DNA from 4 places in the Priestia sp. TSO9 genome. Region 3 is predicted to be linked to each of the others. Evidence: riboswitches for the same ligand, from Rfam matches in the RefSeq annotation. Region 3 holds a riboswitch; each other region holds the start of a gene.
What was found. Region 3 has a riboswitch for ZMP and ZTP ahead of LJC66_RS12215 (phosphoglycerate dehydrogenase). Riboswitches for the same ligand answer to the same signal wherever they lie in the genome.

Region 1 (3,191 bases), on a different contig from region 3:
GCTTTTCGAAATAGTTAGTAGTAAGAAGTGAGGTGATTAAATGAAGGCTATATATCCAGGAAGCTTTGATCCAATTACAAATGGACATATTGATATTATAAATAGAGCTAGTGAATTTTTTGATGAAATTTTAGTGGCTGGTTTGGTGAATTCTAAGAAACAATATTTATTTTCTACCGAAGAGAGAAGACAGCTAATTGAACAATCATTTAAAGATAATAAAAAAGTCAAAGTTGATACATTTGAAGGATTACTTGTAGATTATATGAAAGAACACAATTATAGAGCGATTATCAAAGGCTTGAGAACCGTGACTGATTATGGATATGAAGCCCAGATGGCGCTAACAAATAAAAATCTATATAAAGAAGCTGAAACATTCTTTATTCACTCAGAAGAAAAATATTCTTTTCTTAGTTCAAGTATGGTAAAGGAAATCTATTCTAATGGGGGAAGGTTAAGCAGTTATATTCCAGAGCACGTTGAAAAAGCACTTTTATTGAAAGTTCCATGTTACCAGGGATAAATAATGTACACGCACATATTATCTTGGAGTAAGGGTGCTTTTCTATGCTTTTATGAACATACTCTATTTATAGAAGTAAATGAAAAGATCCTACATCAAAATAATGTAGGATCTTTTTGTGTTGTCATGCGGATCATCTTTGTTTAGATTATTTAATCCTTACCTAAATCCCATTTAATAATATGACCTGCGTGGGTAAGTCCTCCTCCGAATCCGTAGAGTAAGAGAACGTCTCCATCTTTTAATTTCCCTTCGTTTATCCCTATTTGTAGTGCTAGAGGAATGGAAACGGAAGAAGTGTTTCCCATGTACTCGACACTAGTTAATGTCTTCTCAACTGGAAAATCTGATCTTTCACATATAGACTCAACCATTCGTAAATTGGCACTGTGTGGAACGAACCAATTTACTTCACTCTTTTGTAGATTTGCTTGTTCTAGCAATTCAGCCATACCTAAAGGAATTGTCCGAGATGCCCACTTATATACTTCCCTTCCGTTTTGCACCATCTTGCCACTTGAACTCAAAGGTTGTCCATGCATGGTAGTAGATAAATTGGTGCGGTATACATGTTTACCTCCCTTTCCATTTGTACCAATATGCGTAGCAATAAAACTTGGGCGCTCTGCATCACTTTCGACCAAAACAGCTGCAGCCCCATCCCCAAATAGAACACACGTAGTACGATCCGTGTAATCTGTAACCTTCGATAACGTTTCTGCAGTTACGACTAAAACTTTATGATGAAGTCCAGATGTAATAAAGGCGTTTGCCATGTGTAATCCATATGTAAAGCCCGCACAGGTAGCATTAAAGTCTAGCGCCCCAGTTGTAGGAATATCAAAGTAATCTTGTATTTGGGCTCCCACGCTTGGAAATGCATAGTCGGGTGTTGTAGTGGAGACAACGATACACCCTACATCCTTTAACTCTTTTTGATACTGCTCCACTAAGTTTTCAATTGCTTTAATAGCTAGGTCAGAAGAATATTCATTTTCATCGGCAATTCTTCTTTCCCTCATGCCAGTTCGTTTCACGATCCATTCGTCGTTAGTATCTACAATTCGTTCTAAATCGTCATTTGTAAGTCTTTTTTCTGGTACGTATGTACCTATTGCTGTAATACGTGCAGTTGATTTCATTATATTCACCCTTTTTTATTACTAAGATATATAAATAGATATTAGTATTAGGTACTAATAAAGTCAATGAAATTATATGAAAAAAATGTAAATTTGGTTTATTTAGACCTAATAATAAAAATAAAAACCCTTTAAAACTATTGATTTTAAAGGGTTTTTTCTTATTATAATACCTGTTGTGTAAATTAAATTTGTGTATGATATATAATTAAAAAAGAAAAATTTGGATAAAGGTATTGTTAAAATTACTTTTATTATGTAAAATTTTCTTATAAAACAGACTATGTGTTACTGGCGTAAACATGGAGAACCATGAGGAAGCACATAGATAACGGCCGTACGCCTGGGCAAAGTATTTGAACATGAGTTCAAATACTTTTTTTATTTGGAAAGGAGATTTTCAAGTGAAAGAAATTGGTTTACGATACGGGATGAATCCAAATCAAAGTAAAGCTAACGTTCAGAATGCTGAGAACACGCCTATTAAAATCTTAAATGGAGAAGCGAGTTATATTAACTTTCTAGATGCATTAAACGCTTTTCAACTTGTTCGGGAGCTTCGACAGGCTACTGATCAACCTGCAGCTGCATCTTTTAAACACGTAAGTCCAGCAGGTGCAGCTGTGTACTCTCCACTAAATGAGACACTTACTGAATCCTATTTTGTTGAAGGCCTAGACCTGTCTCCTTTAGCGATTGCTTATGCAAGAGCGCGTGGGACAGATAGGATGTCTTCATTTGGAGATTGTGCTGCTTTTAGTGATGAAGTAGATGTAACTGTAGCTACTCTCCTCAAAACAGAGGTTTCTGATATGATTGTTGCACCAAGCTACACCCAAGAAGCATTAGAGATTTTGAAACAGAAAAAGAAAGGAAAATATCTAATTTTAGAGATTGACCCAAACTATGTGCCTGATCCAATTGAAAAAAGAACGGTATTTGGCATTACTCTAGAACAACAAAGAAATAATATACAGATTGGAAAGGAAGTTTTTAATCATATTGTTACGACTCAATCTGATATTCCTGATAATGCAAAAAGGGACCTTCTTGTCGCTCTTATTACATTAAAATATACACAATCAAACTCTATTTGTTTCGCCTTAGATGGCCAAACAATTGGGATTGGTGCCGGACAGCAGTCCCGTATTCATTGTACGAGGTTGGCAGCTGAAAAAGCTGATAAATGGTGGTTAAGACAACATCCAAGAGCACTTAATATGAAGTTCAGAGAAGGCATTTCTCGTGTAGAAGTGAATAATGCAATTGATGGATGGTTGAATGATGATATTACTGAAGTAGAAAATGAACAATGGAAACAGTGTTTTAAAGAGATCCCTGCTAGGCTAAGTAAAAGTGAAAAACAAGAATGGTTAAAAAGATTAAAAGACGTTTCTTATGCATCTGATGCCTTTTTACCGTTTCGTGATAATATCGATCGTGCGGCTCAGAGTGGTGTTAAATATGTGGTTCAAACAGGCAATTCTTTACGAGATGAACAAGTTACAGAGGCAGCAAATGAA
Region 2 (3,191 bases), on a different contig from region 3:
CAAGCAATCACTAGCATATCCCATCCGAAAGGCAAAATATTTTTGCCTCCGAATTTTTCGCTTCCTATGTAGGAAATAAAAATCATGCACGCTAAATAGATAAGCATCCAAGCCCCGGTTAAAAATTCTTTTTTAAAGCCCACCCATTTATTTTTCGCTTGGTAATAAAAATAAACAGGCAGGCCAATTGCCATAATAAAGATCACTTCACCTGTAAGTGGCCACCTTGCCCAGTAAAGCGTCAAGGAAGCAAAAACGAAGCCGCATGGCGCAATAACTGATGCCCCTTTTAAATAAAATGGACGGTAAAAGTGTGAAGCCGTTTTTCTTAATGTTATAAGCGCTACAGGACCCATAATATAAGAGATAAGCGTCGCTACTGAGATCACTTCTGCTAAGACACCCCATCCTCTAAATAAAAAGAGAAACAAAAAGCAAGCTGCTAAATTTAGCCACATAGCTGAGCGCGGGACATTGTAAAGTGGATGAAGAGTACCAAATATCTTTGGCAAATATCCATTTTGCTGCATCCCGTATAACATTCTAGAAGTAGTTGCCGTATATGTAGCACCTGTGCCGGAAGGAGAAACAAATGCGTCTGCGTATAACACAATTGTTAGCCAGTTAATTCCAAGCGCAATCGCTAAATCAGCAAAAGGAGAATTAAAATTCAAATGATTCCATCCATCAGCAATTGATGACGGACTTACTGCTCCGATAAAAACAATTTGCAATATAATGTATACAATTCCTGCAATAAAAATTGAACCAATTACAGCTACCGGAATCGATTTATTAGGTGATTTTGCTTCTCCTGCCATATTTACAGGACTTTGAAACCCATTAAATGCAAACACAATACCTGATGTTGCCACTGCCGTTAAAACACTGGCCCACCCATAAGGGGCAACCCCATGCTCACTTGAAAAGTTTCCACTATGAAAACCAGCAAAAAATAAAGCCCCTGCCGTTAAACCAGGAATAATTAATTTAACAATCGTAATAAATGAGTTTGCTTTAGCAAAGAGATTTACCGTCCAATAGTTCATAAAAAAGTAAACGAATAATAACAAAGACGCAACTGCCAACCCCTTGGACGTCAAAATTCCATTATCTACTAATTCGTGAGTCCAGCGAGCCCATTTCCACGGCCAAGTACTCATATATTGCACAGATGCAATAGCCTCCACTGTTATCGTTGAAGCGATTGAAATCCAGTTAGCCCAAGCAGCCAAAAAACCAATAAATGATCCGTGTGAATACTGAGGATATTTAACCATCCCCCCTGCTTGTGGAAACATCGCGCCCAGTTCAGCATATGATAGAGCAATGGTCAAAATAACCACCATTCCAATAACCCATGAAAAAATAGCCGCGGGTCCCGCAATTTGAGCTGCTTTCCATGCTCCAAACAGCCACCCTGAACCGATAATCGAACCTATGCCTGTCATGGTTAAAGCAAATGTTCCCATCTTCCTTTGCATATTGCTCATCCAAATCTACTCCTCTTCCCTAGGAAAATAAAAAAACACTTGCGAAAATTTCTCAAGTGTTTGCCCAGGCGCGCGGCTTATACGCTATATGCTCCCCCATGGTCATCCATGTTGCGCCAGTCACATATAGGAATATATTTTTTATCAGTATATAACATTCATTTCTATTACTCAATACACAAAAATGTTTACATTACTTTTATAAAAATAATAAATTATTCGTAAAATTCCGAATAAAACTTCTAAAAACCTCTTTTTAATTACAAAAATAACTAAAATCCTATCTTTTCTTGTTGTTTGATTCTTTTACTCCACGAGTAGATTACCTTCTAAAGATTATACTAATATATAGTATTCATTTACATAATAAGAATTAGCAGCTATATATCCATAGAATTCTTGCACTAGACCCTTTACTTATATACAATATGAAGAAAAGATACTAAAGTGAACTGTCCACCACTTAGCTACGCTTGAAGTGGGAGACTTCTTTTAGGAAAACGTTAAAACCTACATATCATGCACTTCGCAACAAATGAAGTACTTCGAGCAAACTTCTCTGTTTACGCAAGCAAAAAACAGGGAAAATTACGAAAAAAGATTGTTAGAGGGATGCTTATGAATTATGCAAATGTAAAAGTTCTTTATTTTGATGACGACGGAACCATTCCAAATCACCCTCGTCTTCCAGTTTTATTGTATGAACACGTATTTATTAGTAAGAAAGAGAAAGTGGAGAGCATTTTTAATTCTCACAACTGGAAAAACAGCTGGGTAGGTGGCATACATGATTTTCACCATTACCACAGCAATTCCCATGAAGCACTAGGCGTAATTAGCGGATCTGCACGTTTAAAACTAGGTGGACATATGGGGGAAAATATCGTGGTGCACGCTGGCGATGTGCTCGTACTTCCTGCAGGAACAGGGCATATGCGTCTGCAGTCAACTGCTGATTTTAAAGTGGTTGGAGCTTATCCAGAGGGCATGGATTACAATTTACGAACAGGAAAACAAACTGATCGCCCTCACGTATTTGATGAAATTGCACAAGTACCTATTCCTACAACAGATCCTGTTTATGGCGACAAAGGACCATTGACAGAGTGGTGGAACTAGACAAGCACTTATTGTCTAGTTTTTTTATTTGCTCTGTTTTATTCTTTCCATGAATCTCTATTTGAACATACAAATTCTTTTCTTATGATGCAATAGCAATATACTTTATCTCAGCGAAATAACAAAAACTTCCCGGTCAAAACTAAATTTCTTCTTTTTCGTGCTTTTTTTGCTTCAAGAGCAGCTTCGCTTAGATTATTCCCCTTTTTTTCTTTCATAATCATTTCAAATATACTCTCATCACAAGCTCTTTTTTGTTTTTCTAAAAAAATTTTCATAGATTATAACGAAATTTTCAAAAAACTTATTGCTTTACCATGTCAGACTTGCTATCATAGTGAACATTGTTAGATAAATTTTTAATAGGAGGAGTAAAATTGAACAGAAAATTCATAATTTTTATTTTATTCATCATTCCATTTATTGCTCAATTCGCTGTTTTACCTTTTGTAAATAACATTCATCCAATTATTTTTGGATTACCTCTTTTGCATTTATGGTTATTTTTATGGGTCTTCTTAACGCCTGTGTGTACATTTATTATTTATCGTTTACAAAAATCTTGGGGGGACATTGAAT
Region 3 (3,191 bases):
TACGTCTTTGTTGCTGCCAAAGTCACTGTAAACGCCGTACTTCAACTGGCGGCCAAATGATTCATAAAACTTCTCGTACTTTTCACGTTCGTTTTTAAGCAAACTTTTTAATTCATTTTTGATTTTCTTGCCGATGTTTTTGGCAATCAGCTGAAGCTGGCGATCTTGCTGTAAGATTTCACGCGAAATATTAAGAGATAAATCTTCAGAATCTACCATACCTTTCACGAAGCTAAAGTAGTCTGGAAGAAGATCTGCGCATTTATTCATAATTAATACGCCGTTTGAATACAGTTCAAGTCCTTTTTCAAATTCTTTTGAGTAGTAATCAAACGGACTATTTTCTGGAATAAATAAAATAGCATTGTAGCGAATCGTTCCATCCACATTAATGTGAAGGTGAGTGAGCGGTTTATCAAACCCGTAGCGCTTTTCTGAATAAAACTGCTCATAGTCTTCTGAAGTCAATTCATTTTTGTTTTTCTTCCAGATCGGTACCATACTGTTGATAACTTGCTCTTCTGTATAATCTTCTAGCTCGTTATCAGAACCTTCTTTAGGACGTTTTTCCGTTATGTCCATTTTAATCGGGTAGCGGATAAAGTCTGAATATTTTTTAATGATCTCTTTTAAACGATACTCTTCTAGATACTCATCATATGTTTCATCTTCTGTATTTTCTTTGATTTTTAAAATGATTTGAGTTCCAACCGTTTCTTTTTCGCAAGGTTCGATTGTATAACCATCAGCACCAGTAGATTCCCATTTATAGGCTTCATTGCTGCCTAACGCTTTACTAATCACCGTTACGACATCTGCCACCATAAACGCTGCGTAAAACCCAACGCCGAATTGGCCAATAATCGTGTGTCCGTCCTTTGTTTCATTTTCATTTTTAAACGCAAGGGAACCGCTTCGCGCAATTGTGCCCAAGCTGCTTTCAAGCTCTTCTTGCGTCATGCCAATCCCAGTATCCGTAATGGTTAAGGTACGGTTAGTTTTATGTGGTGTTACTTTTATGTAATAGCTTTCTTTGTTAAAACGCAAGGAGTCGTCTGTTAAGGCTTTGTAATAAATTTTATCGATTGCATCGCTTGAATTTGATAGAAGTTCTCTCAAAAATACTTCTTTTTGAGAATAGATGGAATTAATCATCATCTCTAATAATCGCTTTGATTCGGCTTTGAATTCTTTTTTTGACATAAGAAGTTCTCCTTTCCAAATAGGGCTTATAAAATAATTAGCACTTGAGTGGATAGAGTGCTAATCACTCTTTTTATTTAACATGTATTAGGATATTTGTCAATATATTAGGAGATTCACTAAAGAGATTAAAAATTAGACTGAAAAAAGCAAACTTTTAAAAAAAGGTTGAACGTTCTGAAAGAGTTTGCTAGAATATACTTAATTTCAAAGACTATATGTGACTGGCGAAACGCGGATAACCGTGAGGAAGCATATAGTGACGTAGCCGTTCGCCTGGGCAGAGGTAAGGGATTAATACATATCTCTTACCTCTTTCTGTTTAGGGGGAGAGGATATAGAAGTTATCAGACATGTAGGCTAAAAAACCAGACTTTTAAAAAAATTAAAAATGAAGTTCCTTTATCCAAAGGTAAAAACATGTAAAATTACGATGATAATCAGAGGAGAGTACAAAATGAGCACATTAACATTAGAAAAAGTACAAACAATCAAAACATTAAACAACATTGCACAAAAAGGTCTAAATGTTTTTAATCAAGAAGGTTATCAAATTGACAACGACAGCGAAAATCCAGATGCGATTGTCGTGCGTAGCTTTAACATGCACAGCATGGCATTTGACCAAAATTTAAAAGCCATTGCACGAGCTGGAGCAGGAGTTAATAATATACCGGTGGACGCTTGCACGGAGCAAGGTATCGTTGTATTTAATACGCCAGGAGCTAATGCAAACGCAGTAAAAGAAATGGTTTTAACTACAATTATGGCTTCTTCTCGTAACTTATTTGCTGGAGTTGAATGGACAAAAGGATTAGACGGCCAAGGTGATCAAATTCCTAAGTTAGTTGAAGCAGGTAAAAAACAGTTTGTTGGAAAAGAAATCAAAGGTAAAACATTAGGCGTTATTGGTTTAGGTGCAATTGGTGCTCTTGTAGCAAACGACGCGCTTGATTTAGATATGGACGTAATTGGTTTTGATCCATTCATTTCTGTTAATACAGCTTGGAATTTGTCTCGCAACGTACAGCGTGCAATGTCTCTAGAAGAACTATTTGCAGCATCTGACTATATTACGGTTCACGTTCCATTAACGGACGACACAAAAGGTGTTTTCAATAAAGAAACGTTTAGCATCATGAAACCTGATGTTCATATTTTGAACTTCTCACGCGGTGAGCTTGTAAACGAAGAAGATATGAAAGCTGCTCTTGAAAGTGGAAAAGTTGGACGATACATTACAGATTTCCCAAATCAAAATGTCTTGAACATGAAAAATGTTGTACCAATTCCTCATTTAGGGGCATCAACTCAAGAATCAGAAGAAAACTGTGCGGTAATGGCAGCACGTCAAGTGAAAAATTTCTTAGAAACTGGAAACGTTAAAAACTCAGTGAACTTCCCGAATGCATCTCTTCCTTACACTGGGAAAAAACGCGTAGCTGCTTTCCATCACAACGTTCCGAATATGGTAGGACAACTTACGCAAGTATTCTCAAACTACAATTTAAACATCGCAGATATGGTGAACAGAAGCCGCGGTGAATATGCGTATACAATGATCGATATTGACAATCAAGTAAGTGACGAGATTGTGCCTGAGCTAGAAGAAAAAATTGGTCAAATTGAAGGAATTATTACAAGTCGTATTATCTAATTCGGTTACCCTCATATTTTAGTGTTGCAGCCCTAACTTAGAAAAGTTAGGGCTGTTTTTACATAGTGTTTATCTTCATATCATTTCCTTCATTCCCATAGCATATAGAAATACCTTTAAAGAGGTGAGCGTTTTGTCAGGAGAACTGATAGGAATTTTGATAGGGTCACTCATCGCGCTGGCAGGAACATTCATTACGTCTGTCGTAGCCGTAGTGATGTCGAAAGAGCAATACAAGCAAGAGCTTCGGAAAGCATTTATCCAAAAGAAAGTTGATGCTTATACCCATGTGTGTCAAGTTATTCTAGCTATAAAAAACGATTTACTTACA
Region 4 (3,191 bases), on a different contig from region 3:
CTGCCATTCAATTAAAAAAAATTCAAACGAGGGCAGATATTTTAAACAAACATTTACTTCTTCTAGAAAAACAAAAACAAGAGATTGAAACAGTTATGAACGTAACAAAAGAGAAATTAGGGACGTATGAAACAATGATTGGAGACTTGAAAAATGAAAAGTAGAATATACCTTATGTTGATAGGTTTCGCTATATTTACAGGTGCTACATTCAACCTGGCTAAGTATGCTGTTCAGTATTTCTCCCCTGCAAGTGCTGCGGCATGGCGATTTGGCATTGCTGCACTCGTTATGGTTCTTATATTAGGATTACAGAAACAAATAAAGTCAAAAACTATTAAGGTTCATTGGAAAATGTATATCTTACTTGGCATCATAGGGATTTTTGGGTTCAATGCTTTTTTCTTTTTAGGAATGCAATATACGTCTCCTTTAAACGGGGCTCTCATCATGGGAACTAACCCTTTGGTAACTGCAATTTTTGCTTATTTTATTTTAAAGAATTCTATTACAAAACAACAGATGGTAGGTATCTCTTTTGCTTTAGTAGGTGTTATTCTTGTCCTTACGCAAGGTTCGTTAGAAATTATTCAAACATTATCCATTTCTAAAGGTGATTTACTTATCTTAGCAGGGAATCTATGTTGGGCTTTATATGGTGTATTAGGAAGAAAATATTTGAATGGTAGTTCTTCGATGGAGACCACTACTTATACAATGATTGTTGGTTCTCTTTGTCTTTTAATCTTAGGAGCTTTTTCACCAAGCCCTCAGCCCTTGTCTCACGTTACGTGGTCAGCTTGGGGAGCTATTCTCTTTATGGCTCTATTTACAAGTGTATTAGGCTATTTGTGGTGGAATAAAGGAATGGCTACGATTGGTGCAAGTAATACGTCTTTATTTTTTAATTTAGTTCCAGTCGTCACCATGATGCTTTCTATTTTAACGGGTGCCCTTATTACATTACCTCAAGTGATAGGTACGTGTTTAGTTATTGTAGGTGTTTTAACAGCTTCTGGCTTTTTACGCTTACGAAAAAAACAAAAGATTTCAGCCTCAGTATAAGAATAAATTGGTAAAGTCTATATAGAAAATATATAGACTTTATTACTACCGGTAATACCTGTTGTGTAAATTAGATTTGTATATGATATATAATTAAAAAAGAAAAATTTGGATAAAGGTATTGTTAAAATTATTTTTATTATGTAAAATTTTCTTATAAAACAGACTATGTGTTACTGGCGTAAACATGGAGGACCATGAGGAAGCACATAGATAACGGCCGTACGCCTGGGCAAAGTATTTGAACATGAGTTCAAATACTTTTTTTATTTAGAAAGGAGATTTTTAAGTGAAAGAAATTTGTTTACGATATGGGATGAATCCAAATCAAAGTAAAGCTAACGTTCAGAATGCTGAGAACACGCCTATTAAAATCTTAAATGGAGAGGCGAGTTATATTAACTTCCTAGATGCATTAAATGCTTTTCAACTGGTCCGAGAGCTTCGACAGGCGACTGGTCAACCTGCAGCTGCATCTTTTAAACACGTAAGTCCAGCAGGTGCAGCTGTGTACTCTCCACTAAATGAGACACTTACTGGATCCTATTTTGTTGAAGGCCTAGGCCTGTCTCCTTTAGCGATTGCTTATGCAAGAGCGCGTGGGACAGATAGGATGTCATCGTTTGGAGATTGTGCTGCTTTTAGTGATGAAGTGGATATAACTGTAGCTACTCTCCTCAAAACAGAGGTTTCTGATATGATTGTTGCACCAAGCTACACTCAAGAAGCATTAGAGGCTTTGAAACAGAAAAAGAAAGGAAAATATCTAATTTTAGAGATTGATTCAAACTATGTGCCTGACCCAATTGAAAAAAGAATGGTATTTGGAATTACTCTAGAACAACAAAGAAATGATGTACAGATTGGGAAAGAAGTTTTTAATCGTATTGTTACTACTCAATGTAATATTCCTAAAAATGCAAAGAGAGATCTTCTTGTTGCTCTTATTACATTAAAATATACACAATCAAACTCCATTTGTTTCGCATTAGATGGCCAAACAATTGGAATTGGTGCTGGACAGCAGTCCCGTATTCATTGTACGAGGTTGGCTGCTGAAAAAGCTGATAAATGGTGGCTAAGACAACATCCAAGGGCCCTTAACATGAAGTTCAGAGAAGGCATTTCTCGTGTAGAAGTGAATAATGCAATTGATGGATGGCTTAATGATGATATTACTGAGGTAGAAAATGAGCACTGGAAACAATGTTTTGAGGAGGTCCCTGCTAGGCTAAGTAAGAGTGAAAAACGAGAATGGCTAAAAAGGTTAAAAGGCGTTTCCTATGCATCCGACGCTTTTTTACCTTTCCGTGATAATATCGATCGTGCGGCTCAAAGTGGCGTTAAATATGTGGTTCAAACAGGTAATTCTTTACGAGATGAACAAGTTACACAGGCAGCAAATGAATACGGGATGATCATGGCACATTCAGGTATACGTGTATTCCATCATTGAGCTATGAATTAAATATAATTAGTCCAAAAGAGCCAAGACTTATAAAGGGACTGGCTCTTTTAAACTGTTTTCGATACATATGATTATGGTAACTACCTTTTATATCATATACATATAATTATCTTTCTTATGAAACGAGGTTATTATGAGTGTCTTTAATTTAATTCAGCTAATTTTTTCAAACGTTCTTTGTCTCTAATAATGTAGCCTCGTGACTGCTTTTCAATAGTATTTGATTTACATAGTTGGGCTAGTACATGGAGTAGATGGCGATATGATACACCCAGGTATTCGCATACTTCAGTATGTTTTTCTTTATAAAAGTTATCATCAGCCGACAACATTATAAAAGCAGCAAGACGGTTCTCAAGTGGATAGGCCTGATTTTGTGTATACTTTGCTGAAATTCTAGTTGCTTTCTCGCTTAAAAAACTGCATAAATATCTGAGAAATATAACATCTGTTAAGAGCTTATTTTTACAGGTATCAATAGGAATAGCCAAACAAATGGTTTTTGTGATAGTTTGTATGGCTTTAGCATATCGTTGTGAATTTAATAGTTCCACTTCCCCCATAAATGTTGGAGCTTGTAAAAAATTAATCAAGGACACTTTCCCATTTTCGTGTGTAACATAGAGTTTTGCCTTACCTTCAACAAGATAATAAATAT

Region 1: linked by a shared signal. The riboswitch ahead of LJC66_RS14560 (phosphoribosylaminoimidazolecarboxamide formyltransferase) and the one ahead of LJC66_RS12215 (phosphoglycerate dehydrogenase) in region 3 are both predicted to bind ZMP and ZTP.
Region 2: linked by a shared signal. The riboswitch ahead of LJC66_RS03825 (glutamate/serine transporter AimA) and the one ahead of LJC66_RS12215 (phosphoglycerate dehydrogenase) in region 3 are both predicted to bind ZMP and ZTP.
Region 4: linked by a shared signal. The riboswitch ahead of LJC66_RS07860 (phosphoribosylaminoimidazolecarboxamide formyltransferase) and the one ahead of LJC66_RS12215 (phosphoglycerate dehydrogenase) in region 3 are both predicted to bind ZMP and ZTP.

Annotation. Positions count from the first base shown of each region.
Region 1 covers NZ_JAJEKD010000014.1:47,354-50,544, reverse strand. Annotated here, with positions in the region: gene coaD (pantetheine-phosphate adenylyltransferase) at 41-526, shown strand; gene LJC66_RS14565 (ketoacyl-ACP synthase III) at 679-1,668, opposite strand; ZMP/ZTP riboswitch at 1,946-2,024, shown strand; gene LJC66_RS14560 (phosphoribosylaminoimidazolecarboxamide formyltransferase) at 2,073-3,191, shown strand, end outside.
Region 2 covers NZ_JAJEKD010000009.1:194,510-197,700, reverse strand. Annotated here, with positions in the region: gene LJC66_RS03825 (glutamate/serine transporter AimA) at 1-1,493, opposite strand, end outside; ZMP/ZTP riboswitch at 1,549-1,627, opposite strand; gene LJC66_RS03820 (cupin domain-containing protein) at 2,013-2,612, shown strand; gene LJC66_RS03815 (DUF3311 domain-containing protein) at 2,990-3,191, shown strand, end outside.
Region 3 covers NZ_JAJEKD010000013.1:794,761-797,951, forward strand. Annotated here, with positions in the region: gene htpG (molecular chaperone HtpG) at 1-1,203, opposite strand, end outside; ZMP/ZTP riboswitch at 1,414-1,492, shown strand; gene LJC66_RS12215 (phosphoglycerate dehydrogenase) at 1,661-2,860, shown strand; gene LJC66_RS12220 (hypothetical protein) at 2,985-3,191, shown strand, end outside.
Region 4 covers NZ_JAJEKD010000010.1:65,139-68,329, forward strand. Annotated here, with positions in the region: gene LJC66_RS07850 (MerR family transcriptional regulator) at 1-164, shown strand, start outside; gene LJC66_RS07855 (DMT family transporter) at 154-1,065, shown strand; ZMP/ZTP riboswitch at 1,228-1,306, shown strand; gene LJC66_RS07860 (phosphoribosylaminoimidazolecarboxamide formyltransferase) at 1,355-2,521, shown strand; gene yeiL (transcriptional regulator YeiL) at 2,677-3,191, opposite strand, start outside.